Oceanispirochaeta sp. M1: one gene and its partner. The protein of the gene in region 1 interacts with the protein of each later gene in a pairwise test. Links are inferred from orthologs where the notes say so. Each region holds a gene or a part of one and is shown on either strand. Other genes may lie near its edges.

Region 1 (15,008 bases):
AGAAAGGGAGACCTCCTTTTTCTGCTGAACTATGAGCGTCTGCCCAGGACTGTATCCAACTTTGTTGCACTGGCTGAAGGAAAAATGGAAACTGATCCTTCAGGTCCCTACTATACCGGCCAGAAATTCTTTCATGAAATAAAAGGCTATGCCCTTTTTCTGGGAGATCCCGAAGGAAGCGGTGACGGCGGTGTGGATTATACGATCCCCCGGGAGAGAGGAGCTCTCCTTTCAACCGGAACACCAGGCTCACTTGTTATGGTATCTCAGAGTGGAGAAGATCACGGAAGCCAGCTGATGCTGATGATCTCGGGAGATCCCTTTCTTAACAGAAAGTATACAGCCTTCGGTCAGCTCCAGTCAGGACAGAAGACTCTGATGAAGCTGAAAAGAGGAGACACAGTCAACTCAGTCAGCATCATAAGGGTCGGCAGCAAGGCTCAGGCCTTTCGTCCCGATGCAGAATCAGTCAATGAGATGATTGGCAAAGCCCGTTTAGAACAGAGAGAGCTATTTGCCGAAGAGCAGCCGGAAGTGGCAGCAGTCCTTGAAGAAATGGGTGATAACATACAGCAGTCTGAAACAGGAATCTTTTATAAGATTACAAACTACGGAGAGGGTGGAAAGCCCCGTCCCGGAAGTACTGTTCGTATGCATTATTCAGGTCGTCTCCTGGACGGCCAGGAATTCGACAGTTCCTACCGCAGGGGTGAACCTTTTCAGTTCACCATCGGTGTGGACGGTGTCATTCCAGGGTGGGTTGAGACTGCCATCAGTATGCAGAGCGGAGAGAAAAGAACAATCGTTCTCCCCCCCGAACTTGCATATGGAAAGAACGGCTACGGTCCCATCCCCCCGGATGCATGGCTTGTTTTTGATATAGAACTGGTTGACTTTCAGTAGAAAACCCCTGATCTTGGTGTGATGGCAAAATCAAAAAACAAGACCGTTTTCTGCTGTTCCTCCTGCGGCCATGAAGAGCCTAAATGGCTCGGCCGCTGCCCCGGATGCGGGGAGTGGAACAGCTTTAAAGAAAGATCCCTTCCCTCAGCACCAATTTCTCCCTCCGGTTTTTCAGCGCCTGCTTCCGTGCCCAGCAGTCTGAAGAGCATAAAAATTGAAAATAAAGAACGACGCAGTACCGGAATTCCTGAAGCCGACCAGGTTCTCGGAGGTGGTCTTGTAGAAGGTTCAGCCATTCTTCTCGGCGGAGAACCGGGAATAGGAAAATCTACTCTTATGCTGCAGATAGCCATGATGGCGGCTCAGGATAATGAGGTTCTCTACATCTCAGGTGAGGAATCCCCGGGACAGATAAAGTTAAGAGCCGACAGACTGGGAATAGATTCAGATAATCTCATTATTTACTGTGAATCAAGGATTGAGGAGATTCTGGAGACTCTGGAAAAGAGAAAACCCGGAATGGTTATCATAGATTCCATACAGACCGTTCAGTCCCCATCCCAGGGCATTGTCCCCGGGACAGTTAACCAGCTTAAGTATGGATGCTTTGAGCTGATTAACTGGGTCCGCAGCAGAAACTCAGTCCTTTTTCTTATAGCACATGTAACCAAGGAGGGCTCAATAGCAGGCCCCAAGGTCATAGAGCATATGGTGGATACCGTTCTCTATTTTGACCACTCAGGCAACGAACTGCGTATACTGAGGTCCACTAAAAACCGTTTTGGATCTGTGGATGAAATTGGATTGTTCAATATGAGCTCCAAAGGACTGGAACAGGTCAGCCATCCGGAAGGTCTGTTTCTGGAAAACCGGGACGGTGAACTCCCCGCAGGAATCTCGGTTGCTCCGGTATTTGAAGGTTCACGGGTTCTACTTGTAGAAATCCAGTCTCTTACAGTACCCGCAAAGGGTGCTATATCCAGAATATTTTCAGACAGGGTGGAGAGCAGCAGAATCTCAAGGGTTGCCGCCATAATGGAAAAACATCTGGGGATCAAATTCTCCGATCAGGATATCTATATTAATGTGGCAGGAGGCATGAAAATTGCCGAAATCGGGATGGAACTCCCTCTGGCACTGGCAATTTATTCAGCACGTACAGGAATAAAGCTCCCCTCGGATCTGATTGCCCTTGGTGAAATGAGCCTTACCGGTGAGATCCGTCCTGTTCCCCATCTGCGCCGGCGCCTCAAAGCAGCCGAAGAGATGGGATTCAAACGTATTCTGATATCAGGAAAATCCAAGGAGACCCGGGATTGGAAGGGGAAAAGCCCTATCATCGCCCGGGATATTAAAGAGGCTATCCGCCTTGTTTTCTCAGCCCCCCAGTAGCATTGAAATCCGGGGCAGCGCGTAGAAAGTTCCGATAGAACTTCCCAGAGAGGAGAAGAAGAATACCAGCAGAATCCTGGATATTCTGTTTCTGTACCATCCTTTAAGGGTGGTTACATCATCCTGCAGCGTCTCCATATCATGTACTCTTGGTTTTCTGAAGAAGTATTCCATTATTCCGGAAACCATTCCCACTCCGATTGTAGGATTCATACTGGTAATAGGTGCCGCCAGAAATGAACACAGAACGGTCAGAGGATGAGCCAATGCCAGAATAGCTCCTAAAGCCGCCAGTGTTCCATTAGCCAGAACCCAGACCAGAAGCATTCTCAATCCAACGTCCACACCTGATGTAACAAAACCGGTAACCACAATGGCCAGAATAAGAGCCGGAATGATCCAGGGGATCATCTTACTGCCCATACTTCTGGGAGGAAGAGTAGAGATCTCTTTCAGATCCACTTTCTTGTTTCCATTATGCAGATCCTCAATCCAGCGGACGATTCCATTCATATGTCCCGCACCCACAACGGCAATAACCTTGTTTCCGGGAGCTTCAAAAATATTGCTTGCCAGATACTGATCCCGCTCATCAATAAGAACCTCTTTGACAGAGGGCAGATAATCGGAGAGTTCATTCATCATATCCTCAAGAGCTCCCTTTTCCTTAAGGGATTCGACCTCCTGGGCATCAACTTTTTCGTTGGCAAAAACAGAGCTGATCAGTGAAGCCAGAAGTTTCATCTTGTTCCATAAACTACTCTTTGCCCAGGCTCTCTGCAGTGTCATCTGTACAGGACGGTCACTGAATGAAAAGGGAATGGAGAGTTCTTTGGCTACTTCAACGGCCATCTTCATATCTTCACCGGGTTTAATTCCCGTATTGTTCCCGACCTTTCTCTGAAAGGAGGTCATCACAAGATTGGCAAGAAGAAGAAATCCCTTCTTCTCTTTGAATACTTTAGTCAGATCCATCTGCTGCCACTTCTCATCCTTGGAGAGAGACTGATAACGTCCGGCATCTATTTCGACACAGATCCTGTCAGGGAGTTCCTCACGGATTGTATTGGTAACTTCATCTACACTGTCTAGAGAAACATGGGCAGTACCAAGGATCAGGATCTCCCGTTCTCCCATTCTGATACGGCTTACCGTATCGCTTTCATTCTCTACAGTAAAATTTTCACTCATGGATTATTCCTTTCCCAGGCAGCCAGATCCGACTCAAAAAAGCCGGTCGAATCTTCAACCATTTCATAACTGGCCAGTGCAGTTTTTCTCAGACCATTAAGGTCATCTCTGGCACCCAGATAGAAATACATACGGCTGCGTAGGTCTTCATTACTTTCTTTTGCTATTTTATCTGTTATAAAAAAGTTGGATCCCGGTTGGAGATAATAGCGGAACATTTCATATTCCACACTGTCTCTTATGACTCGGGGTGCTACTTCCTTTAATAAAGATTCTGCTTTTTTTCGATCTCCCGTTTTCTCCATACACAGTGCGGCGGCAAGAGCGAAAAGAGGATCTCTGTCATCAAACTGATATGACAGAAGAAAATGATTTTTTGCTTTTACAAAATCACCATTCATATAGGCATACTTTGCCAATGGTTCATGGGCATAACCATAATTGGGACGGGCAGCCAGAACTTTTTCATAATAAATCTCTGCTTCATCATACCGTTCCCACTCATCAAGAATCCCCGCCTTATAGATATTGGCAAAAAGGTTGTCCGGATTAAGAGACTCCAGTGTCTCAAGATCCTCCCAGGCTCCTTCCAGATTATGAAAGTACTGAATACGGATACGGGAGCGGTCCAGATAATGCCACTCAACATTGGGTTCAAGCTCGATAGCTCTGCCGTAATCATCTTCGGATTTACCGTAATTCTTGAGTCCTTTCCAGGCACGTGCCCGATCCACATAAAGATAGGCAAACTCAGGTTCCAGCTTGATAGCCATATCCAGAAGTTTTATGGCGGACTCCAGCTTATCCATATTCATCTGTGCGGAACCTCCGCCGGATAGAGCCATAAAATTATCAGGATTCTTTTTCAGTATACGGAGAAAGCTTTTATTTGCATCTTCATAGCGCTTGGCTGCCAGATCCACGGTCCCCTTCATAAGAAGAGCACCCTCATGATCGGGATCAGATTTCAGGATATCAGAGACAATTTTATCACGTTGAGGAAAGTGTCCCTCTGCGTTTTCAAGAATTGCCTGATTGTAAAGAATATCTGAATTCCCCGGATTCTCTTCAAGCAGTAAATCAAGCTCCTCACGGGCTTTGACAAACTGTCCTTCAGAAATCATTAATACAGCTTTAAGAATATTCTCTTCCAGGGTCAGCTCATCAGCATCCTCGAGGAGGGCAAGAGCCTTTCCGGTATCTTCAACATCACTGAGTTCATTCAGGGATTCCACAAGAGTCGGTTCTTCAACCACATCCTCCGGGACCGGTTTTTCAGAAACAGTATCGTCCTGTGTTTCGGGTTTTTCAACTTCATTCTTTGAACCTGAATCCTCAGGTTTCTCAACAGAAGAGGAATCTGCCGGTTTACCTGTTGGAGTACTTTCACATCCACATGAAGTAATAAAGATAAGGGCAAGCAGAATAGCCCCTGTGATTGAGAGTCTGCTCTTGATCATTTTATCTCCTTATAAGGGAACTGAAAGAGTGTTCTACAGGAACTGGAGCTTTCAGATTATTTTAAAAGTTAAACATGTTCGGCGGAAAAGAGTAAATAAAGCGAATTACAGAAGTAAATATACCTCTGTAATCCAATTTGGACAAGGTTGCTTTTTTACTTTCCTATTGGTAATATTCGGGCCATATGAAACGTAAGTACAAGCCCATTCTCAAAGCAGTTCCCATTATATATGCATTATTTATGCTACTCTTTTTATTTTACCATTTTTCTCGTTTTGAGGAGATGTCTCTAGTTGTACAAAATGTCTCATACAAGGGTTCAAGAACGGTAGAAACCGGTCTTTCACCTAGCTCAATAAATAAATTATCCGTTTTTACAAACGGTTTACAGATCGATTTTTCCAGAGGAAAGAAACTGCAGGTCATCACAGAAGATGATATTGTCAGAGAACTATCGGTTCAGGAACTTGAAGTTATTGAAAACGGTATAATTCTTCATTTTAAATACGACATCAGTATCAAAATTATATCTCAGAATAGCGACAGCAGTATAGAAGTCACTGTTCCTCAGACAATTCCACCGGTTAAAGAGCTGATTGTGAGTGTAAAAGCCCAGGATAGTTTTCAGATCAGTCAGGATGAGCAGATGCGGATAATACTGAGTGACGGAACCAGTAGTTATTTTCTTGACAGCGTTTCAGGTATTGAACACAGAAATGGATCTCTTATCATTTCGATGAAAGACCATGTCACTTCCATTGTCAGTCTCAAGGACGAAGCCCCGGGATTGGGAAGAACCGCCTTTGAATGGTTGGCGGACAGCGATAAGATTATTCCCAATAAGGCTCAAACCATCAGTGATTATAAAGACAAGGCCTATAAAGGCTGGACACAGCGTTTTGATAAAAATACAGGAAGCTTAAAAATGCCTGAAGGTATGCCGGCTTTCTCTGAACAGGCTCTGGTCTATTATCTCTCTGAAATGTACAGCAGAAATGAAGAAACCCTTTATGTCTCAGACCTCCTGAAGGCTGCTGAGAAGAAAAGTTCTGAATTGTCATGGTATTCCAGCCCTTATACGGGTGATGTGGTAAACAGAACCGCAGCGCTTTTAAGAACAGCGCCCTCCACTCTTCTAAGGGAAATAGAAACTCTTGATTCCGGTGAAAACAGCGGGATTTCTCCCTACAAAGAGATAATGGAACTTAAAGAGATTCTTTCCGATCCGGGGGTGACAGATCCTGTCCCGTGGATTGAAGAAAATATTTATCCCCTGATTGTCTGGCTGGATGAAGGTCTCTACATTTTTCACCCCGAGAACCCTGAGGCCGGCAGTATCTGCTCTCTCAAGGCTGCAGAATTACTTGAAGATGCAGCAGAAAAGACAGCAGATCAGAATCTAATGGATATTTCAGCTGCCCTGACACACTCCATTCTTTCCAGGGCTGAAGCAGACGGTACCCTTCCTGCACGGATATCCTTTTCCAGAGAAAGAGCCTCTATGGAAATAGGTAAAATCCCCGCCGAAGATGTTTACACACTCTACCAGGAAGAAAGATTTTCTCCCAGGATAACAGATCTCAGCAGTGAGATCGCTTCCGGAGCATGGCTCTATACCGCTGCAGAAAACAGCAGTGTGAGAAAACTGGAACAATCCATAGAACTTGATGTCCGATTTCCTGTAGGACAGATACATCATCTTGTAATTAAGGGAGTGGAACCCTTTGACAGGATCTTCCTTCATAATATCCGCTGGAAAAGCGATCCACGCTTTCAGCGTTATTCAGATGGATGGGCCTATAATTCAATAAGCAAAACACTCTATATAAAGATTAAACACCGCAAAGAGAAAGAGACTATACGTATTCTCTTCAACCCGTTGGAACCCGAACCTGCGGTAGAACCTGCAGAACCAGGGGAGACAACAGAACTTGCAGAGACTGCCGCCGAAGGATCAGGGATCAGTACCGCAGGCTCTGCCGGTAGCTCAGGAACGACGACAGGCCCGGGCTCAACAAGCAGATAAATCATCAATTATTCTATTTTTCAGGAAAAAAAGAGGTGCATTTTTTTCTGATCCTGTATAATACTAATGAAATCACTGCTCAGCTTCACGGAGGATCCAATGAAAAGCTGTATTTTTTATGTTGTTATCAGAGAGAATTATGATACAGATCATAATGACTTTTTTCCTTATATCTCCTCAGAATACGTAAAGATAGCCAAGAACTTCAGACAGGGTATTAAATATCCCGTACTAGCAGTCAAGGATGTCACCATTGTTGCAGAAGACGAGAATGTCGTAGAGACATCACAGTTTCTAGTTCCCACGGAAAATCAGAATTTTATGTGGGTTCAGTCTGAAATTTTCAAATTTGCAGGAACCACACCGGAATAGTTTATGATAGTTCTCAGTCCTGAAGAAATGCGTCTGATGGATGAGAACTGCATCCGTCAATACGGAATTCCTGCACTTATCCTGATGGAAAATGCCGCCTCCGCGGCATTGAATCATATTTTAGATTCTTACAGGTTCAATAAAGTTCTCATTATCTGCGGCAGAGGGAACAACGGTGGAGACGGTCTTGCACTTGCACGTAAACTCTACAGCACTGAAAAAAAAGTGGAAGTCCTTATTTCCGGTTCAAAAGGAAAGATGACTGATTCATCACTGCAGAATCTGCTGTGCCTTGAAAAGCTGCCAATTCCCATCTTCTATAATCCCGACAAAAAACGGCGTGAAAAGCTCTTCAATAATTCAGAACTGATTGTTGATGCCCTGTTAGGAACAGGATTAAACAGAGAAGTCGACGGTGATAAAAAAGAACTCATCCTTGAAATGAACCAGAGCAGAAGCCCTGTAGTCTCTCTGGATATTCCCTCGGGACTGGATGGAAAGAGTTCCGAAGAACTGGGCTGTGCAGTCAAAGCGGAGAGTACAATATGCTTCGGCGCACCAAAATACGGAAATATAAAGAGTCCCGGATATTTAAAGAATGGAAAGCTCATTTGCTCCCGTATATCCTTCCCCCCTGAACTCTATAAAGATGAAAAATTCAAATCCGAGCTGAATCTTCCGGAAGCTCTAAAAACAAGAGATCCCCTGGGGTATAAAAACAGTTTCGGAAAGATTCTTGTGATCGGGGGAGGTGGTGACTATATAGGTGCACCGGCACTTGCAGCCAGAGCTGCCTACCGTTCAGGAGCGGGGTATGTCACTGTAGCGGTTCCGGCATCTCATAATGGAACGTTCTCGATTCATTGTCCGGAAGCCGTTATTAAAGGTCTGAAAGAAACAGCCGCAGCTACTATTTCTGAAGAGAATTTTGAACTCCTGCTGGAGCTCTCCTCAAAACAGGATGCTGTAGTTCTGGGTCCCGGAATGACTCAACAGGAGGAGACCGTTTCCCTTATCAGAAAACTGATCCCGGCAATACCTGTACCTCTGGTAATCGATGCGGATGCTCTTAATGCTCTTGCCGGGTTCCCGGAGCTGACCCTTAAGCGGAAGTCTGCCACAGTTATAACACCCCACCCTGGAGAACAGAGACGTCTTGCTGAAAAGACTGAAGACGCTCTGGAAAAAGCTTATAACGCAATCTGTGTCTATAAAGGTCCCCGGACTGTCATCTCCCTTCCCGAGGGCAGGGAATATATTAACCTGACAGGAAACGAAGCACTTGGTACCGCAGGCAGTGGTGATGTACTGGCAGGTATAATCTGCGCTTTGCTGGCACAGGAAGAGGATAAAAGCGAAGCAGTAAAAAAAGCTGTTCTCCTCCATGGCCTGGCTGCCGATTTATTCGATGGTGCAAGCGACAGTTTTACAGCTTCTGATATTATTGAACTGTTGCCCCGATGTTTTACCGCCTATAGAGAAAATCATGTAAACTGGACCAGAAACTGCTACAACAGAATGGAAATCATTCCATAAACAGCTTCAGTCCTCAACTATATTCAGAGAATGAATGTATCCGGTATCTAAGGAGAGAAATCAGATGTTAGTCTATTGTGTAGAAGTTCATGTTATTCCAGGTAAGGAAGAAGAATTCAAAGCCGCCAGTCACAAAAACCATATGGAAACCCGAAAAGAGACGGGTAATATCCGTTTTGATGTACTGCAGCAGACTGAAGACAGCTGCCGCTTCTTTCTCTATGAAGCATACAGTTCTGAAGAGGCTGTAAAATCCCATAAGGAGACAGCCCATTATCTGGAATGGCGTGAAAATGTCGCACCCTGGATGGCAGAACCCCGAAAAGGAACATCTCATAAGGTCTGTGCACCTCTGGAGCTGAGCAAATGGTAGGGTTCTCTTTTGATGCAAACCGGAAAATAATCTTCGGCCGGGAGAAAACTCTTGAGGTAATTCCATACCTCAAGAAGCATGAGGGAACCATCCTGGTTATTTCCGGACGAAGTATCACCTCTTCAAGCCTGTGGAAATCTCTTCAGAATGCTCTGATGCGTGAGGGAATTCGATGTGATTACAGACAGATATCAGGAGAGCCCTCACCGGAAGATATAGATTCAATCTGCAGAGAAGCTGCAGGAAACTTACCATCAGCGCTTTTAGCCCTTGGGGGAGGAAGTGTTCTGGATGCTGGAAAAGCTGTATCTGCGATGCTGACAGAACCAGCTGTTCTGGAGGGATTTGCTTCGGTACAGGATTATCTGGAGGGTGTTGGAACACGGCTTCCTTCCGGCTCAAGGCTTCCCCTCTATGCACTCCCTTCTACAGCGGGAACCGGAAGTGAATGTACTAAAAATGCGGTTATCAGCCGTCCTGGTAAAGAAGGATTCAAGAAATCCCTGAGGCATGATAACTATATTCCCGACCTGGCCCTAATAGACTCCTCCTGGCTGGATAGCCTTCCACAGGAAACCGCCGCATCCTGCGGTATGGATGCCTTCTCCCAGCTTCTGGAATCATATATATCCACCGGCGCCTCAGCACTGAGTGATGCCCTTGCCCTTGAGGGGCTTGAAGGATTTTTCAAATCATTCTCCCCGCTCCTTGAGGGAAAAGCCTCGACAGATGATTTCGACCGGATAGCCCTGGGAGCCAGCCTTTCGGGGCTGACTCTGGCAAATGCCGGCCTGGGAACGGTTCATGGGATTGCCGGAACCCTCGGAGGACTTGCTGAACTGCCTCATGGAACGGCATGCGGGCTACTCCTCCCTCCTGTAATGAAAAAGACCTTTGAAGCACTGCTCCGGGAGGATAGGAACAATCCGGCACTAAAAAAGGTACAGACCCTGGCAGTCAGGATCAGTGGAAAGGAATCTGCCTCAATCTCTGATTCCACAGCCATTCTTACGGAACAACTGGAAAAATGGGCCGCCGCGGCAGCTCTGCCCTCCCTTGAAAAACTTGGTCTCAATGCGGATCTGCTGGAAAAGGCCGCAGCCGATTCCGGAAATAAAAACAATCCTTATTCATTCAGCAAAGAAGAACGCCTTGAGCTTCTAAAAGAAGTATTCTGATGACAGAGCTGTTCAAATGACCGATTTTTTCTCACCGCAGCCCAGGGCTCTGGCACATAGGGGGAACAGTCAGGATTTCCCTGAAAATACCGAAGCATCTTTCCGCTCCGCCTATGAGATGGGAGTGGATGTTATTGAAACAGACGTAAGGCTTATGAAGGACGGAGATGTTCTAATTTTCCATGATCCCGACCTGAGCCGCTGTACGGGAGACCGGCGCCTTATCTCGACCCTCAGTCTTGAGGATCTGAAAGATATTGATATGGGATTTCTATTCTCAAAAGACCAGGGCAGGACCTTTCCACACAGAGACCGGGGAATCAGGCCTCTACTTCTGAAAGATGCTCTCAGGCTGTTTCCGGAGACCCGCTTTAACATCGACATGAAAGATCCGGGCAGAGAGCTGGCAGAAAAGACTGCCGGAGTGATAAAGGCTGCGGGAGCGGAAAAAAGGGTCTGCATAGGATCCTTCCACCACAGCAGTATCAGGGCATTCCGGGAGGAACTTCCAGGGACAGCCACCTCCCTCTGCCAGAGAGAGATGATCAAGGTGCTGCTGTTATACAGATCGGGCTGGGTTCCGGCTTCAGTAAAATCAGGGCAGGTACGGGCTGTTCAAATCCCCGAAAAGGCAGGACCCTACAGACTGATCCGGCCATCCTTTCTCAGCTGGTGCAGAAAGAATAAACTGGCGGTTCAGGTCTGGACAATCAATGAAGAAGAAAAGATGAGATCCCTCTTCTCAGAAGGGGTGGATGGAATCTTTTCTGATATTCCTCAGATGCTGGTAAAAGTCTGTAAAGACTACTCTATTCTGGCACCACCCAGGCAGATGTCATCCTCGTAGAAAACAGCAAATTGTCCGGGAGCAATTCCCTTATCTCCCTCATCCATGGTCACCTCGATGCGTTCTGCAGAAAGCCACTTTATGCGGCAGCTGTTCAGCCGGGGGCCATGCCTCAGTTTAAGGGTCAGTTCATCTGTCCGGGGCTTTCGACTGATCCAGTTCGGCTCACAGACATTAAAGACTGTTCTCTTCTGTTCCAGAATATTCCTGCTTGAGGATACGTAGATAATATTATTCTCCAGATCCTTGGATGTGACATACCAGGGACCATTACTCAGCCCCAGACCCTGACGCTGTCCTATTGTATGAAACCAGAAACCTTTGTGGCTTCCAAGAACCTCTTCTGTTTCCAGTTCCCGAATCTCTCCCTCTTTTTCACCGAGGTAATGTTTTACAAAATCCGAATATTTAATCTTCCCCAGAAAACAGATTCCCTGACTATCCTTTCGGTCTTTATTGGGAAGATCATAGCGCTGCGCCAGTGCACGAACCTCCTCCTTCATAAGAGAGCCGATGGGAAATATGATCTTACTTATCTGATCCTGTGAGAGGTGGGAGAGAAAATAGCTTTGATCCTTTACGGGATCCGGAGAACGCCTTAGATAGCTGAGTCCGTCTATCTCCTCAACAATGCCGTAATGACCGGTGGCAACCTTGTCGTATTCCTCGTTTACCTTATCGTAAAAGGCACCGAATTTCACTCTCTGATTACAGAAGATGTCCGGGCTGGGGGTGTGACCTCTCTTGAGCTCTGAAATCGTGTAGGAAACGACCCGGTCAAAATACTCCTGCTGCAGAGGCAGAACCTTTAAAGGAATATTTTTGGCCTCACATACAGCACGTGCATACGCCATATCTTCCTCCCAGGGACAGGTCCCGAGAAAACTTAATTCATCCTCAAGCCAGATCTTGAGATAGTAGGCTGTTATATCTGTATAACCTTGTTCCAGGAGACGGTAGAGAGCGACGGAACTGTCAACTCCTCCGGATAATAAAAGGGCAATCTTCATGACATCAGATTCTTTCAGACTTATACCGCTTTTGCAAGATCTTTACATGGTGTATTCATTAATCCGACTCGTAGACAAAATCTTTATTCTGCTCAATAATGTTTAATAATCAACATTTACTGGACACAAACTACTTTTTTGTCAAATAACACCTTTTTTTACAAGATAAAAAGAATTAATATATTCATGGAATGAGGTCAACTATGAAAAGTATTGGTATCAATATAGGCAGCTCGAGTCTTAAAAGTGTACTCCTAGAAGATGGAATACAATTGTGGAGCAAAGTAACCCCCCATGAAGGAGATTTTCAGAATGCAGTAGTAAATCTGCTGGATGAAAACGATCTTGAAGAGGGAATACCCCTGCTGGTCACAGGAACTGAAGGCCGCTACCTCCTTGCTGCCAACTCTGTAATCGAACCTGTATGTGTAGAAAAAGCCCTGGAAAAAACAGGATATTCTGTTAATGCTGTTGTGAGTATGGGCGGTGAAGATCTTGTGGTCTATGCTGTCAACAAAGAGGGCAAGATAACCAATAATTTTTCCGGCAGCAAATGTGCTTCGGGAACAGGTGAGTTTTTCAAACAACAGCTGGCCCGTATGGATATGAACCTGGACGGAGTAAACCGGGTCTCAGAAGAGAGCCGGGTCTGTTCCCTCTCCGCACGATGCTCCGTATTTATGAAGAGTGACTGTACTCATAAACTGAACAAGAAAGAAGCAACGAAGGATGATATTGTCGTATCCCTGAGTGATGTGATGGCCACCAAGGTCTGTGACTTTTTAAACAGGGCCAAAATAGAATCTGGAAAAGTACTCCTCAGCGGGGGGATTACCCGAAACAAACATATTCTCCGATTTATGAAAGAGAAATCTCCTGACATTGAATTTATTATTCCTGAAGAAGCCCCCTATTTCGAAGCATTCGGAGCAGCCCACCTGGCCGTGGAAAACGGTTCACCCCTTCCCGGATCAGAAATGATCCTGAAAAACAGCAAGGTCAGATTTGACCGCTACAAAGATCTGAAATCGGCGTCTGATAAGGTTCGCTACTTCGAAACTGAAATTGGTACTGTAAAAAAAGACCATGAATATATTCTTGGAATTGACGGTGGTTCCACAACAACAAAAGCCTGTCTTATTGATATGGAGAGCTCGGAAATTGTAGCCGCCCATTATGGAAGAACCCATGGGGATCCTGTCAGAGCACTGCAGAACTGTATTATTGAATTAAGAAAAAAAATACATAAAGATATCGGAAATCCCTCGGCTATCAAGATCTCCCTGGCGGCCACAACAGGATCCTCCCGTGAGATTCTGGGTGTATATATGGAAACGGTTGCCGTTTACAATGAGATTATAGCCCACTCACATGGAACGACTTTTTTCAGTAAAGATGTAGATACAATCTTTGAGATCGGGGGACAGGATGCCAAATATGTTCTCCTTGAAAACAAGGTTCCCATAGACTACGCCATGAACGAAGCCTGCTCTGCAGGAACCGGTTCCTTTCTGGAAGAGTCAGCGGCGGGAGACCTTAATATCGCTCATGCCTGGGAGATCGGAGAGATCGCCCTGAAGGCCGAGAATCCTCTGAAATTCGGTGAACACTGCAGTGCTTTTATCAATTCTGATATCCGCAAGGCCATACAGCAGGGAGCCCGCAGAGAAGATATTACAGCTGGGATTGTTACATCTATTGTTTCCAACTATCTCAACAGGGTTGTGGGAAACAGAACTATCGGGAAAAAGATTTTCCTCCAGGGAGGTGTTGCTAAAAACAAGGCCGTACCCCTGGCCTTTGCCATGCTCCTTGATAAGGAGATTCTTGTACCCCCGGCTCCCGAACTGATGGGATGTTTCGGTGTGGGAATTCTGGCAAGACAGAAACTTCAGGAAGGGCTCATTGAGAAATCTTCCATCGATATGGAAGCCGTACTGGACACAGAGATTGAGTATGAAAGAGTTTTCACCTGTAAGTCCTGTGAGAACTTCTGCCCTATTCAGGTTCTCAATGTCAACGGACACAAATATATGTTCGGAGGCCGCTGCAGCAAGTACGCCAACTCAAAAAAGAAAAGCGAATCATCCACACAGGTGATCAACTATATTGATAAACGCAATGAGATGATGTTTACAACATTTTCTCCTACAGTGGAAAGCTTCAGACAAAAAAGGGATTTTACCATCGGGATTCCCCGATGTTTCTCAGTTCACAGCCTCTATCCCCTCTACTCATGGTTTTTCCATGAACTGGGAATCAAAACAGTTCTGTCCGATGAGATAGCCCATGAAGGTGTTGCCCGGGCCGAGAGTACCTACTGTTTTCCTGCAGAAATTGCCCATGGGGCAGTTCAGGATATTATCAATAAAAAGACAGACTATATTTTTGTACCGCATTTCAGGGATATGCCCAGTATGGAAAAAGATGTTCATGCAAACTTCTGTCCTATTACCCAGAGTCTGCCCTATTACATACAGAAGGCATTTCCCTATGTTCCCGAAGAAAAACTGATTCCCCTGATTGTCACATTCAAATTCGGCGAAGCCAAGGCACTGGAATACTTCTATAAACTGGGAGAACAACTTTCAATTCCAGAGACTGAGATCAAAGCTGCATTCAAGAAAGCAGTTCAAAAACAGGAAGAATACCTCCATGCCTCAAGAGAGATGGGAAAAGAGGCTCTGAAAAAAGCAAAAGAGCATGACCATCCGGTAAT
Region 2 (15,100 bases), on another replicon or contig:
ACTAAATCTTTGTGGGGAAGCACTGACCACCAGCCTGATGCGTAGATATCTTTGGGATCTCTAAAGGATGTTACAAAGACACCAAAGGTGGGAATGGTCCATGCCAGAACTATTATTACAAGGGTGACCCCTATCAGAACTCTTCCGGCAGTGGATTTTTTCACATCAATAGTTTTAGTTTTGGCTTTCATTTCAGAACCTCTCTTCCCCGGAATTCTTTCAGGTTATAAGCCAGTACAGGAACTATGACCACAAGCAGGACAACCGCTATTGCTGAAGCCTGGCCTGAATGACCGTAGGTGAACTGTCTTAAATAAAACTCATTGGCTATTACATTGGTTCCGAAGTTACCACCTGTCATAACTCTGACAATATCAAATAGTTTCAGGCTGAAAATGAGAATAGTGGTTGTGACCGTTATAATGGTGGGCATGATATAGGGGATGGTGATCTTGAAGAAAATCGTAAAGGCATTGGCCCCATCCACTTTGGCAGCTTCATTGATTTCCTCTGGAATTCCTTTTATAGCGGAAGACATAATAACCATACCGTATCCGGTCTGGAGCCAAACCATTATTATAATGAGGAAGAAGTTGTTCCAGAACGGCATAAGCAGCCAGGCTTGTGCCTCTCCTCCCAGGGACGTCACAATAGCGTTGAGGAGACCAATTTCTGTAATATTGATTCCCTCACCCTTATAGTTGTAGATAAACTTCCATATAACTCCTGCTCCTACAAAGGAGACGGCCATGGGCATGAAAATGAGAGATTTAAAAACTTTCTCTGACCGGCTTTTATCAGCAAGAACAGCTATGATCAATCCCATGATTACGCAGAAAGAGGTCCCGAAAATCATCCATAGAAGATTGTTCCTGAAACTTTCCAGCATGATGGGATCTGTAAATGCAAATTTATAATTATCAAGAAATACAAAGCCGTTGCCGTTGGCATCTGCAAAGCTCAGTCTGAGAGATCTGAGGGTAGGCATAACCAGAGCCCAGAGAAGCATTAAAACGGCGGGACCTGCAAAAACAACAGCCACAGAAACAGATCGAACCTTCCTGGGCATCGATTCAGCGATGGCATTTAATACAAAAAAGAGGAGGGCTACTGAGCCCAGCCCCCAGGTCACGGCGGTTAGTGTCATCAATATCTTCTGGTTCTGCATGGTCTGCAGTAGAAAGAATCCGCCGATGAGAATCGTCAGGGTTACAATAATCAGGATGATTAAGGTTAGAGGATTCCAATTAGAATCTATATCCTGGCTCATTCTTCTTCTCCTTTACTTTTTTCTATAAAGACTCATCGAGCCTCTATGGTTTTCCAAATCAGGCCTATAAGCAATCGAGACCAATTCGTCCTGATTATTACCTGCTTAAGACCCCAGGGGATTATCCTGACATGACTCACTCTATGCCTGTGTATTTTTTGCTCAAAACATGAGTCCCATTTAAAACCGGGACTCATTGAGAGTCCCGGTGTTTTTCCAGCTTAGATCCCGAGAGGATCAGGGCCAGGAGTTATCGATGGCAGTCAGAGCCTCATCGAGTGTTTTTGATCCTGATACATAAGCAGTCATCTCTTTCCAGAAAGAACCTGCACCTACGGCGCCCGGCATCAGGTCGGAACCGTCAAAACGGACACTGGTGGCATTCTGGATGACTTCGGCAACTTTTCTGTCAACATCATTGGTGTACCAGCTGAGCTGTGAGTCTTTATGAGGAGAAATAGCTCCACCTGATTTTACCCAGCCTTCAACGGAGGCACCGGTTGCAAAATACTGCATAACCATGCGGACTTCGGGTCTGTCATCAAACATGGCATAGATATCTCCGGCAACCAGAACAGGGCGTCCCAGTGAAGGATCTACACTGGGCAGATAGAAGAAGTCATAGTCAGTTCCTGCAGTCAGGTTTTCGGGGAAGAAGGATGTAATGAAGTTACCCTGTTTGTGCATCCAGGCTTTGGGTGGATTCTCAAACATAACCTTGGGAGCATCACCAAAACTTATTGTGGAAATACCTTTACGTCCACCATAAACCATTCCGTCGGCAAACCAGATAGACGCCATGGCTTCGATAGCCTTACGTACTTCGGGGCTGTCAAACTTCAGCTCTCCGGCAACCCATCTGTCATAGTTTTCAAGACTTGTGGTTCTGAGCATCATCTCTTCAACCCAGTCAGTAGCGGCCCATCCTGTTGCGGCACCCGATTCAATACCAACTGCCCAGGGAGCATCGCCGTCTGCAAGGATCATATTCTGCAATGCTACAAGGTCTTCCCAGGTTTCAGGAACTTCATAACCCGCAGCATCAAATTCTTTCTTGTTGTACCATACAAGGGATTTTCCATTAACACGTCCCCAGAGTCCTGCCATGATTTCTCCGTCGGGAGAATCCATGGTAGCCATGTCGAGCCAGCTCTGGATATAGTTGGATTTAACCTTGTTCATGTCGAGAGCCTTGTTCAGGTCAACAACATAGCCCTTGGCTACAAAGTTTTTCAGAAGACCGGGCTGAGGAAAGTCTACGATATCCGGAGCATCTCCACCTTCTATACTTATACCGATGGAAGCTTCAAATTCTTTTGATCCTTCATACTGGATGTCAATTCCCGTCATCTCTTCAAAAGATTTGACAGACTGTTCGAATTTGATAGCATCGTTGTCTACAAAAGGACCGGCCATGGAAACGACCTTGCCCCGGACATCTGCGTACGGATCATCCACCACCTTTTCTTCTGTGGGAGCCGCAGCGGCTTCTTCCTTTTTCTGGCAGCTCATGAAAGACAGTGAGGCAATCATCAAAAATGCGACTGCTCCCCAAACAACTTTTTTCATACTGTTCTCCTTGTACTCTCAGGGTAATAATTATTGCCCTGATGTTTTAATCATAAGGGCCTAAGGGTCCTTATGTTACAGCCCGGAGGCTGTGGATTCCATTTGTTAAGTTGTGGACCTCTCAAGGAGTCCAACCTGAAGATTCACTTTTTGTATGGCATTTCCCTTCTCGGAAATCTGTTCCAGCAGAAGGCCGGCTGCAACACGTCCCGAATCACCCAGATACTGAGTGATCGTAGACAGTCCCATCCAGTCGGCCGATTCAATATTGTCGAACCCCAGTACAGCCAGATCTTCGGGGATACGGAGCCCTTCTTCTCTTGCTGCCTTGATAATGCCTACAGCCTGAACATCGCACATGGCAAAGACGGCTCTGATCTGTTTACCCTTTTTAAGGAATTCTGTAAAAACTTTCTGCGAGCTTTCCACTGTGGTGTCTGCTTCAAGAATCAGGGATTCCGGGATCTCATGTCCCTCTTTTTCCAGAGTCTCTTTAAACCCCCTGAATCTCAGTTCAGAAGGATGGCAGCTGTAGGAGAGATTCCGGTTTTTATCACCCATAAAGGCACAGGGCAGGTAATTTTTTTCAAGAAAAAGTTCTGCTGCAATCTGACCGCCCTTATGATCGTCAGTCAAAACACGGCTGTAGTTCTCATCATCCGATTCGATCATCACAACATGGAGTCCTGAGGCTTTTAGTGCGCGGTTCTGATCAGTCGTCAGATAAACAGACATTAAAATCAGTCCATCAATTCTGCGTGTGAAGGGGACGGAACTCAGATATTCATCCAGCTGGTCCGGACTCTCTATGGTGTAAATAACGACTTCATAGTTCTTTTCTTTAAAGAAGGGAATCATCCCTCTCAGTCTATCTACAAAGGATGGTGCCGGGAAAAATGGTGTGAGAACTCCGACTCTCCGGACTGAGCGGCTTGTAATAGTTCCTGCGTTTCCCTGGCGAATATAATCAAGCTTTTCCATAGATAGGGAGATCTGCTGCCCTGTTTCGGCTTTTACATTTTCCGGGTTATTCAGATATCGGGATACAGTTGTAATACTGACCTCTGCTTCCCTTGCTACATCATATATTGTTGCTCTTTTTTTCATATTATCCTGAACAGTTGTTGAATAAAGAAAGAACTTTTGTGAAAGTACTTTCATCTACTTTTCAGAATATACCCACTTGGAGATATCTGTCAAATTAATTGTCAGTTATTCAAAAAAATCGGATACAGGATTTTTATAAAGAATCCTGAAGCCATGGTATCATCTGTATAAAGGAGAGAGCCTCGAATGATTACAAAAGATCAAAAATCAAGTTATTTCGGTTTCCTCTGGCATGGGATATTTCTTGCACTGACAGTTACATTTACAGAGGTGAATTCTGTGCTGCCCGCACTTGTGCTTCAGGTAGGGGGCTCAGAGCTGCATATCGGTTTTATAACAGCCATAATGGTCGGTTTTCCTCTTGTCTCTCAGCTCCTTTTTGCCCCATTTATTCAGTCAAGAAAAAGAAAGAAACCCTATCTTATTGCAGGTCTGTATGCCAGGATGATGGCACTTTTCGGTATCGGTCTTCTCCTTAACAATGCCGGACGTTTCTCACCCTCTTCTGTTTTGATTTTTATATACTGCGGTCTCACGGTGTTTACCCTCTCAGGAGCTTTTGCCGGAATCAGTTATGTTTCACTTATCGGGACTTCAATCCCCCGGGAACTGAGACATAAATTTTTCCTGCGGAAACAGGTCTTCTGGAGTGCCGGAGTCCTGGTCTCCGGAGTTCTGACAAGATTTGTACTGACCGGATTTGCAGGGACTCAACGCTATACTTTTCTCTTCGTATTGGCCTCACTGATGCTGGCCCTGGGATCTATCGGATTCTGGATGATCAAAGAGCCCGAGTCTGAGAGTGTAAGTACCGGAGCTCCCGGATTGAAGGGAATAACAGCTTCTATCAGAGAAATCCTGAGCGAAGACATAAGTTTCAGATATTACTGTATCGTGGCTAATCTTCTCACTGTCTCAATTGTTCTGATCCCATTTTATCTTCCATCTCTGTTAAGAACATTCAATCTGCCATCATCATATGTGGGGACGATTGTCCTTCTGCAGATGGGGGGGATGCTTCTTTCAAATTTCCTGTGGCCGAAGATTATTGGACCTCTGGGCTTTAAGGGACTCTTAAAGATTCAGAGCATCGCAAGCCTGCTGATCCCTCTTACGCTGAGTATATTGCTTTTTTCAGGTCAGGGTCTGTGGGTTTTATATCTGATCTTTCCCATGTTGGGGGCGCTCTCGGGAGCTCATAAGATGAGCGGGGAGGCTGTCCTGGTACAGATCAGCAGAGAGGATAAGCGGGCCTTGTATTCAGGTATTTACGGAGCCCTGAATCTGAGCAGTGCCCTGGCACCCCTGCTCTTCGGATTACTCCTGCGATCTGTGGACTTCAGGCTGTTTTTTCCTGTCATCGGTATTTTGTCTCTTTCTGCACTATTCGTTATCAATAAGATGATCTGTCCTGTGGATGTAAAAAAGGCAAAGGATGACATGATCGGAGCCAGATAGACCGGTATATTTATAAGTGGCAGATCTTGGTCCAGTCGTTGTATAATAGGCATCATTAAAAATTGTATACTATGGAATAAGCGATAGATGAATCGAAGCTTCAGACATTTCGGCATAGCAATTGGGCTTTTTATATTGTTGTTGATTTTCGGATTGAATGGAATTATTTTACACCTCCCATCCTCAGTGAACGGGCTGTTGCGGTCAGGGAAACCTGGAACATCAATGGTATTGATCAGTGGGAACTTATCCGGAGGCATTTGACAATTTTATTATTTCATTGAAGAACAGATATTAGATAAGAGATTATATAACTGGAGAAAAAAATGGCCTTTAAAAAACGTCCCGATGGTACACTTATCAGAAATCTTCACTCATTCAGAGGGATGCTCCCCTTTCTAATGAGAAACAGAACCGAGTCTATCATCTATTTTGAACAGGAAATTGATGTAACCGAAACTCTGGCTTATGTTAAAAAACACAACAAGAGTATGGAAGACCGAAGCAAGAAAATGACAGTCTTTCATGTTTTTCTCGGCGCCTTTGTAAGGTCCATCGCTCTGCGTCCCCAGCTGAATCGTTTTGTATCGGGTTACCGTTATTATCAGAGAAATGAATTATCTGTTAATTTTGTTGCCAAGAAGACACTGACGGATGATGCTCAGGAGATCAATGTAAAGATCGCCTTCGATCCTAAAGATACCCTTGAGAGTATTACAGCTCGAGTTAATCAGTATGTCAATAAAGCCAAGAGTGATGAGGGTAACGTCAATTCATCGGAGACAGACTTTCTAATGAAGTTTCCCAGATCCATCCTCCGTATGATTATGTGGGGGTTCAGGGTTCTGGATTACTGGAATCTGGCTCCTGCATCCATGATCCGTGTAGATCCCATGTATACCACTCTTTTTCTGACAAATCTGGGCTCTGTGGGCATTGATGCTCCTTATCATCATCTTTTTGAATGGGGTAATAATGGTCTTTTTGCTGCTATAGGGAAGATTAAGAAAGTCTATTCAATGAACAGTAAAGGTGAAGTGATCGGACGGGATATTGTTAAACTTACCTACACCCTGGATGACCGTCTTTCCGAAGGGATCTACTGTGCAAGAGCCATTGATATGATCAAGCGTTTTGTGGAGAACCCGGCTGAGTTGAGCGAAGTTCCCGATATCCCCCAGCATCTTCTGGATGAACTGAATCTGAAACCCATTAAGTCTATCAAGGAAGACGGTTATGTTTGAAACTAAGCCCTGGCTGAAATATTACGGTAATATTCCCTCTGAAATTGATTATAAAAAGAGAACCCTCTACCGGGCATTCCGTGAATCTGCCGAAGCCTATCCTCATAATACAGCCCTGGATTTTATGGGAGCGGAGATCAGCTACAGTTCACTCCTGAATCTTATCGATCAGACCGCGGCAGATTTAAGTGCAAAGGGAATGAAGGCGGGAGACAGGATGACTGTCTGTCTTCCCAACTGTCCAGAGGCTATCATCACTTTTTATGCATTGGCAAAGATCGGTGCTGTTTCCAGTATGATCCACCCCTTATCTGCCCCTGATGAGATCGAATATTACCTGAATCTCAGTGAAAGCAGATGGGCGATTACTCTCAATGCATTCTACTCCCGTTTCGTAGATATTCTGGATAATACAAAAGTTGAAACAGTATTAATCACAAAGCTGGGAACTTATATGAGTCCCACAATGCGGACTCTATTTTTCCTGGCAAAAGGAAGAAAAATCAAAGCACTGCCGGAAGATTCCAGAATCCTTAATTGGTCTGATCTTACAGCTGTTAAAGGCAGTCCTGTTGATGAAGTGGAAAGTAATCCGGAAGGACTTGCGTCCCTTCTTTACAGCGGTGGTACGACGGGCAGTCCCAAGGGGATTATGCTCAGTCATATGAACTTCAATGTTCTGGCGGGGCAGACAGCATGTCAGGGTTCTAAAAGGCTGGGACCCTTGGCTCCTGGAGACTCAATTCTTGCAATTCTTCCTGTTTTTCATGGTTTCGGACTGGCAGTCTGTATCCATACATTTCTGGTTAATGGGGGCTGTAGTATCCTGGTGCCTCAGTTTTCGGCTGAGGTGGCTGGAAAGATTATCAGAAAGAAAAAACCCACCATCATGGCGGGTGTTCCCACTCTGTTTGAAGCTCTTTCCAGTAATAAGAATCTTCTTAAGGCTGACCTTTCAGGGATGAAAGGCGTTTTTGCCGGAGGTGATTCTGTTCCGATCAGTATCAAGAGGGATTTTGACAAGGTTCTGAAGGAGCGGGGGGCAGATATTGAACTGCGTGAAGGCTACGGGCTGACTGAGTCTGTAACTGTTTCTGTTTTAATGCCCGAGGATGAATATCGGGAAGCTTCAATTGGAGTCCCTTATCCAGATATGCTGGCCAAGGTGATACTTCCAGATTCATATGATGAAGCTCCTGCTGGAACAGATGGTGAGATCTGTATTTCAGGTCCTTCTGTAATGATAGGATATCTTAATGATCCCGAAGAGACCTCTGCAGTTCTGCAGACTCATGATGATGGAAGAATCTGGCTTCATACCGGAGATATCGGAGCTATGGATAAAGACGGTTTCCTCTATTTTAAACTGCGTCAGAAGAGAATGGTCAAAGTTTCCGGCATTGCGGTATATCCAACACAGGTGGAAAAGGTACTTGAGAGTCATCCTGCGGTAAAGATGAGCTGTGCTATCGGGGTTCCTGACGATTATCAACTCCATAAAATAAAAGCTTTTGTAATCCTCAATAAAGGGTACAGTGCCGGTTCTGAGCTGGAGGAAGAACTGATCGCCTACAGCAGAAAACATATCAATAAATGGAGCTGTCCCCGTCTGATCGAGTTCCGGGATGAACTTCCCCTTACAAGAGTAGGTAAGATTGCCTACACAGTGCTGGAGCAGGAAGAGGCCGCTGAGGTCTGAGGAAATCCTCAATTTTAAATACTAGTTAAAATATATTGATTTGCAAAAAAAACTCACTGTGATTCCCTGAAAAGGGAAAGACGTGATAAAATTATTTTGCATCCAATATTTACGGGGGGCTGATGAGAAGCTTATTTCTACAAATAACCCTGCTGCTTCTGTTTTCTCTTACCTTGCTTTCCGCTGATGATGATTCTTCTTCTGAAGATACAGCTTCAATTTTTCTCCTCTTCTCTTATCACCCCGGACATCTCTGGGAGGACAGTATCTATTCGGCTCTTCTTGAAGGAATACAAGAGAAAATTCCCGGCACTAAAATTACCCTTGAATATATGGATACAAAGCGTAAATCGGTTGAAGAAATGGAAGAGAGTATTATCAGGGATCTTTCACTCTTTGATGCCGATGCTTTCTCCCTTATTGTTGCAGTAGATGACAATGCTCTTCAGTTCCTTGCAAAACAAGGCGAGGAGCTTTTCCCTGATACTCCTATTGTTTTCTGCGGTGTAAATGACTACGAATTTGTTAAAAATACCCTCAGGAAGAATCATACAGGTGTGATCAGCAAGGTGAATTTGCCGGACACTCTTGCCCTTGCAAAGAAGCTGATTCCTTCTCTCCGGACTGTGTATGTCATAGTCGATGCGACTCCCACAGGATACGGAAACAGGCAGATGGTTGAGAGGCAGATCCAGGATCTGAGAGGAGAGCTTGCTCTCCTGGATTTTCATTTTCTGGGTGAAAATAAACTTACCACCGATGAACTTATCCAGTGGAGTTCTTCTGTGTCTGATGATTCAATTCTCCTGCTTACCAGCTGGTATAGAGATAAAAAAGGCAACTTTATTTCAGAAAAGGCTTTCCTTTCCAGGCTCGCTTCGGAAACATCAGTTCCAGTCTTCAACCTTTTGCATCTACGATCCGGCATCCTTGGCGGTAAAGTAACATCAGGCACCATACAGGCTGGACTGGCTGTTGATCTGATAGCTGGAATTCTGGATGGGGAAGACGCAGGTACAATTCCTGTAATCGAAGATGACACAACTGTTTATGCAATTGACCAGAAGCGCTTCAGATATTGGAAATTCAGAGAACAGGACATTCCGGGAGAATCTATCCTCCTTAATCCTCTATCAATAAGCAGTTACCAGGTGACCATTCAGCTTCTTTCTATAGCATTATTCTGTCTTCTTTTCCTTATCGGGTTATTGATAAGGCAGTCTTTTTTGCTGAATCGTTCGACTCTTCATCTTTCACGGCAGAAAAATGAGCTTTATACAACTTTAAGCTCTATCGGTGACGGTGTAATTTCTACTGATACCGAATCGAAGATCGTATTTATGAATAAGATGGCTCAGAATATGACAGGCTGGATACTTGAAGAGGCCGGTGGACTCCATATTTCTCAGGTTTTGCCACTTGAAAATGGATTGACCGGTGAGATGGTTATCAATCCGGTTCATAAAGTCCTGGCGCATAATGAGCGTGTTCTGATGGATGCCAACACTGTTCTGATAAATAAGAAGGGTCAGAAAATCCATATTTCGGACAGTGCTTCTCCTATCAGAGATCCCAAGGATGATACTCTTATCGGTGTTATTGTGGTATTCAAGGATATAAGTGATTCAGAAAAAATTCAGCAGATTCTCCAGAATGAACAGCGTCGTCTGCGGGATGCTCAGGCCATGGCAATGGTCGGTAACTGGGAATATGATCCGCAAAAAAATAGTTATTGGTACTCTCGTGAGGTTTATACTCTTAGTTCTGTTGATCCCGGCATTGATGGAATTCCTGAGACTCTTGATTTTATGAAGAAGATTTTTCCTTCCTGGAATCAGAGCACAATTCTCCCCGATGAACTTCAAAATGAATCCAGTCGTGTAAAATCCATTATGACCATTCCTGTTGATGATGGCGAAAACAAGATCCTTCATCTTATTGCACGGCAGGCGGAAAATCCTGAAACAGGGAAACAGATTGTAACCGGGATAATTCAGGACTTTTCAGAATTGTCTCAGACAAGAGCGGCTCTTGAAGCCAGCCAGGGTCAGCTTCGTCAGGCTGCCAGGATGGAAGCGGTTGGAAAACTTGCAGGAGGGATCTCCCATGAATTCAATAATCTGCTCCAGATCATTCTTGGATACAGTCAGCTTCTGAAGGATGACTGTGCCGGCACCCGTGAGATGGAATATATCGAACCTATTATAAAGACTGCGGCCAGTGCCAGAAATCTGACCAGGCAGCTTCTTCTTTTCAGTCGAACAGAAAATATGAACATGGAAAATTTTACCATGTCAGGGCTTATTCACAGTCTTATGCCCATACTGGGGCGTCTTCTTGAAGAGAATATCGTTCTGGAGCCCCATCTTGCGGCTGAGGATGACTGGGTTTATGCCGACAAACAGCAGATTGAGCAGGTCCTTATAAATCTGAGTCTCAATGCCCGGGATGCCATGGAAGGGGGCGGTCTTCTGAGCATCCGTCAGTCTATTCATATTGCCACACACTCTTTTCCCGGGCTGGATGGGTATATTCCTGCTGGTGAATATGTGGAATTGATTGTTCAGGATAACGGTTCGGGTATTAATAAGGAAATTCTTCCGGAGATCTTTGATCCATTCTTTACAACCAAAGATAAGGATAAGGGTACTGGACTTGGACTCTCAATTGTTTATGGGATAATCAGGCAGCACCAGGGGTATCTTAATATTGAAACAGACCGCAGCCGTGGTACTTCTTTTCATATTTATCTGCCTCGGGTCAATGCTTCTCAGGATACCCGGAAAGAGCTTAGTTCCAGAGAAGAAGACAGCCCTGAATTAAAGGGTCTTATTTTTATGGCGGAGGATGATCCAATGGTCCGCCAGCTTGCAGAGACCATGCTGAGAAAAAGCGGATTTAGGATAAAAAGCTTTGTGAATGGAAAAGAGCTGATTAATGCCCTGAAAAAACGGAGATCTGATGATGAAACCATAGGTCTTTTTCTCCTTGATGTCATTATGCCGGAGATGGGCGGGGTTCATGCATTTAACAATCTCAGGTCCATGGGTTATGATATGCCCGTGCTTTTTATGAGCGGTTATACGGAAGAGAGGCTTCATAATATTGCTGATCTTAAGGATGCCTCCCTTATTCATAAGCCTTTTACCATGAAGGATCTTGTGCAGGAGATTCAGTCTCTGATAATTTGAGCTTAAAATATCCAGGCTCTGAATGTTCTTTGGTAGAATAAAACATATAAATCACCTAGAATGCACACCAATCTGAGTTCAATGGAGAAATTATGGCAAGGGTTATTACATCCTATCACAGCATCATGGAGAGCATGAAAATAGCTGAGGGCACACTTTATGTCAGCAGAACTAATAAGAGAATTACACAGCTTGAAGAAGAAGCAGGCCGTAGAGGAATTCCAGTAAAGACAATAACTCCTGTTGAGATGGATAAAATGAGTGATTCCGACGGTCATAAAGGGTCTGTATTTGTTCAGAGTTCTTCGGCTCCTAAAAGCGGAAATACCGTGAACCGTTATACTGATCTTAAAACATTCCTGGCCGCAAGAGGCGGTGATGATCAGCTTCTTGTTTTGCTTTTAGACGGCATTACTGATCCTCATAACCTTGGTGCCATTCTCCGATCTGCAGATCAGTTTTCAGTAGACCTGATCCTGCTGCCTGCCAACCGTTCTGCCAGTATCAACTCAACGGTTGCCAAAGTCTCTGTCGGGGCTCATGCCTGGGTCCCCACTGTTCAGATCAGTAATTCTGCCCGTTCTCTGGATGCCCTCAAGGATGCGGGGTTCTGGATTTATGGGGCAGATATGGGTGGCTCAACAGCTGCGCAGACCGACCTCAAGGGACGTACCTGTCTCGTTTTGGGTTCTGAGGGCAAGGGAATCTCCCGCCTTTTAAAGGATAAATGCGATACTATGGTAAGCATTCCCATGAATGGTCATGTCGATTCCCTGAATGTCTCCGTGGCAGCTGGGATTCTAATGTATGAGGTTATCCGCCAGAGAAATTGACAGACGTTCCAACCCTTCCCGGAGCAGGCTCCGGGGACAGCCGTAGTTCAGTCTGAAGAATCCTTCTCCTCCCTGTCCGAACCATGTACCCTCCACGAGGGCTATTTTCCCCTTCTCCTGCAGAAGATCCTGAATCTCTAAATGGTTCATTCCGAGTTCTCTGAAATCTATCCATCCGATAAATCCTGCATCAGGTTTCATCAGTTTTACGCCCGGCAGGTTTTTATCCAGATATTCTTCGATGAAGGCAATATTCTCTCTTAAGTATATTTTGAGGGCGATCAGCCATTCGGCTCCCTCATTATAAACGGCTTCACCGATTGCCAGTGCCAGAGCGGAACCTTCCTGTGTGCCGAATGCCAGCTGACCATCCAGGTAGGTCTGTCTTCTTTTCTGTGAACCGAAAACTGCAATAGAGAGTTTTTCTCCTGCAATGTTGAAGGTCTTGGAGGGGGCCATAAGGGTCATTGAGTTTTCGGCAGCCTCTGTTGAGAGGGATGAAAAGGGAATATGAGGACGTTCTCCAAGGACGAGGTCTGCATGGATCTCATCAGAAATGACAAAGACTTCATTACGGATACAGATCTCAGAAACTTTGTTCAGTTCTTCCTCTGTCCAGACACGGCCTCCGGGATTGTGGGGACTGCATAGCAGAAGAAGGGTACAATCCGGCTGTGAGGCTTTTTCTTCAAGATCATCAAAATCCATTACATACCGGGGACCGTCCATCACAAGTTCGTTGACCACTGTGTTTCTATGGTTACGGATAATCATATTTCTGAAGGGCTGGTAAACGGGTTCCTGCAGAATCACTGAATCACCGGGTTTTGAGAATAGATGAACTCCCAGGCTCATTGCACTGACTATTCCCGGAGTAAAACAGATATCTGATAGATATACAGACCAGTTGTGCTCGGCCTCTGCCCAGTTCTGCCAGGCCTTAAGAAAGCCTTTATCACTTGCAGGATATCCGAAAACTCCGTGCTCGGCTCTATCTTTCAAAGTATCCATTACAATTGAAGGAGAGGCAAAGTCCATATCTGCGACCCAGAAGGGGAGCATATCTTCATTACCGAACCTGGCCTTGAGAACCTTTTCATCCCATTTTGCTGCGTTGCTGTTTTTTCTGTCTATTATCCGGTCAAAATCCATGTTTTCACTCCTTGGAAATTATAAGAAGGCTTGTATTATGCTTACTCCAGCCATGGTTGTAATAGATGCCAGGGCTGTACTTATCATTACAATCAGGGCTGCAAGATCACCGTCATTGTGCATCGCATCCGCCATAATATGGCTGGAGACGGCCGCCGGTGCTCCTGTAATAAGGAAAATCATGCCCAGTTCGTCCTGTCTGTACCCTATAGTATAGAAAATGATCACCGCTACAACAGGTAAAAATACAATTTTTATCAATGATGATCCCAAAGCCTTCCTTCCTTTCTCCTTTAAGCCCTGACTTGAGAGTGATCCACCTATATTAATAAGGGCAAGTGGCAGGGCCAGGTCGGCAAGGTATCCCAGAAGCTTACCCAGTATGGATGGTACGGGTACTCTGAAAAATGAGAAAAACATGGCTGTTGCTACACCCATAATAATAGGATTGGTAGCTATGCTTTTCAGGGATTTGAGAACCCCTTTTGCATTCAGTCCGTGGAGGGGGAGGGTGAGTACAACAACTGCCAGTATGTTGAATAGAGGCAGCATGAATGCCAGAATCATTGCTGCTCTGGCGGCCATGGCCTCTCCGTAAAGATTCAATGTCAGAGCAATTCCAATAATGACGATATTTCCACGGAAGGTTCCCTGAATAAAGGCGCCTTTCTGTGTTACATCACTGAATCTCATACTGATCAGTGCAGAAATTGCGGTAACTAGAAGGGTCAGCCCCCCAATAATCAGAATCTCCTTCAATATGAATACCTGTGAAAAGTCCAATGTTGCTATCTTTGTGAAAGCAAGTGAGGGGAGAGCCAGTTTGAAACTCACCATTGAGGCGCCTTTACTGAATTCTGGACCGATCACTTTGCGATTTTTCAGAACGGCACCGATGATAATCAGCAGAAAAACGGGGAAAACACCCTCAAACACAAAAAAAAGTACATTCATAACTAAACTTTTAGCATTTGCTGGGCTTCGGGTAAAGCAATTCAGTGATGCAAAATTATCAACGTTAAATATTATTACAAAAATGGTTGATGTGTAGACTTCCGTTAGTAGATTGATATAGTATTTGTCCCATTAACCAATTGTTTAAGGCGGAGTCATTTACATAATTAAAGACAGCCGTACTACTAAGGAGAGCTCAATGAGTTACGATCATCGGAAGTATAAACCCTTCCCCCCAGTTTCACTGCCTGACAGGACATGGCCTTCAAAGACCATTACTAAAGCACCCTACTGGTGCAGCGTCGACCTAAGAGACGGAAATCAGGCTCTACCCATTCCTATGAGTGTGGAAGAAAAACTGGAACTATTTGACCTACTCCTAAAAATTGGTTTTAAGGAAATTGAGATTGGATTCCCCTCCGCATCTCAGACAGAATTTGATTATCTCAGAACTCTGATCGACAGGAATCTTATTCCCGATGATGTCACTATTCAGCTGCTGACCCAGTCACGTGAACATCTGATCCGCCGTTCTTTCGAAGCTATCCAGGGTTGTAAGAATGTAGTTATGCATTTCTATAACTCAACCTCCACCCTCCAGAGGGATGTGGTCTTTAAAAAAG

What was found.
Region 2: the proteins of DV872_RS06485 (region 1) and rlmB interact in binary tests that used the Escherichia coli proteins (3 or more experiments, as listed by UniProt). The link is inferred for Oceanispirochaeta sp. M1 from one-to-one orthologs.

Annotation. Positions count from the first base shown.
Region 1 is NZ_QQPQ01000007.1:97,438-112,445, reverse strand. What follows is about bases 6,763-9,614. They hold DV872_RS06485 (NAD(P)H-hydrate dehydratase), read left to right. Parts: upstream 6,763-7,348; coding sequence 7,349-8,881; downstream 8,882-9,614. Other genes in these bases: DV872_RS06475 (iron-containing alcohol dehydrogenase), read left to right, coding at 9,248-9,614; DV872_RS06480 (antibiotic biosynthesis monooxygenase), read left to right, coding at 8,946-9,254; DV872_RS06490 (hypothetical protein), read left to right, coding at 7,073-7,345; DV872_RS06495 (hypothetical protein), read left to right, coding at 6,763-6,973. In the rest of the region: DV872_RS06515 (FKBP-type peptidyl-prolyl cis-trans isomerase), read left to right, coding at 1-903; DNA repair protein RadA, read left to right, coding at 925-2,295; DV872_RS06505 (TraB/GumN family protein), read right to left, coding at 2,281-3,486; DV872_RS06500 (tetratricopeptide repeat protein), read right to left, coding at 3,483-4,946; more of DV872_RS06495, read left to right, coding at 5,132-6,762; more of DV872_RS06475, read left to right, coding at 9,615-10,432; DV872_RS06470 (glycerophosphodiester phosphodiesterase), read left to right, coding at 10,449-11,279; tRNA 2-thiouridine(34) synthase MnmA, read right to left, coding at 11,237-12,289; DV872_RS06460 (acyl-CoA dehydratase activase), read left to right, coding at 12,493-15,008. UniProt on the Escherichia coli protein: Bifunctional enzyme that catalyzes the epimerization of the S- and R-forms of NAD(P)HX and the dehydration of the S-form of NAD(P)HX at the expense of ADP, which is converted to AMP.
Region 2 is NZ_QQPQ01000010.1:117,079-132,178, reverse strand. Bases 10,557-13,500 are described here. They hold rlmB (23S rRNA (guanosine(2251)-2'-O)-methyltransferase RlmB), read left to right. Parts: upstream 10,557-11,630; coding sequence 11,631-12,371; downstream 12,372-13,500. Other genes in these bases: DV872_RS09100 (MalY/PatB family protein), read right to left, coding at 12,339-13,500; DV872_RS09110 (ATP-binding protein), read left to right, coding at 10,557-11,538. In the rest of the region: DV872_RS09145 (carbohydrate ABC transporter permease), read right to left, coding at 1-191; DV872_RS09140 (carbohydrate ABC transporter permease), read right to left, coding at 188-1,270; DV872_RS09135 (ABC transporter substrate-binding protein), read right to left, coding at 1,508-2,839; DV872_RS09130 (LacI family DNA-binding transcriptional regulator), read right to left, coding at 2,945-3,946; DV872_RS09125 (MFS transporter), read left to right, coding at 4,133-5,404; DV872_RS09120 (2-oxo acid dehydrogenase subunit E2), read left to right, coding at 5,731-6,648; DV872_RS09115 (class I adenylate-forming enzyme family protein), read left to right, coding at 6,641-8,347; more of DV872_RS09110, read left to right, coding at 8,470-10,556; more of DV872_RS09100, read right to left, coding at 13,501-13,523; DV872_RS09095 (AEC family transporter), read right to left, coding at 13,542-14,477; leuA (2-isopropylmalate synthase), read left to right, coding at 14,677-15,100. UniProt on the Escherichia coli protein: Specifically methylates the ribose of guanosine 2251 in 23S rRNA.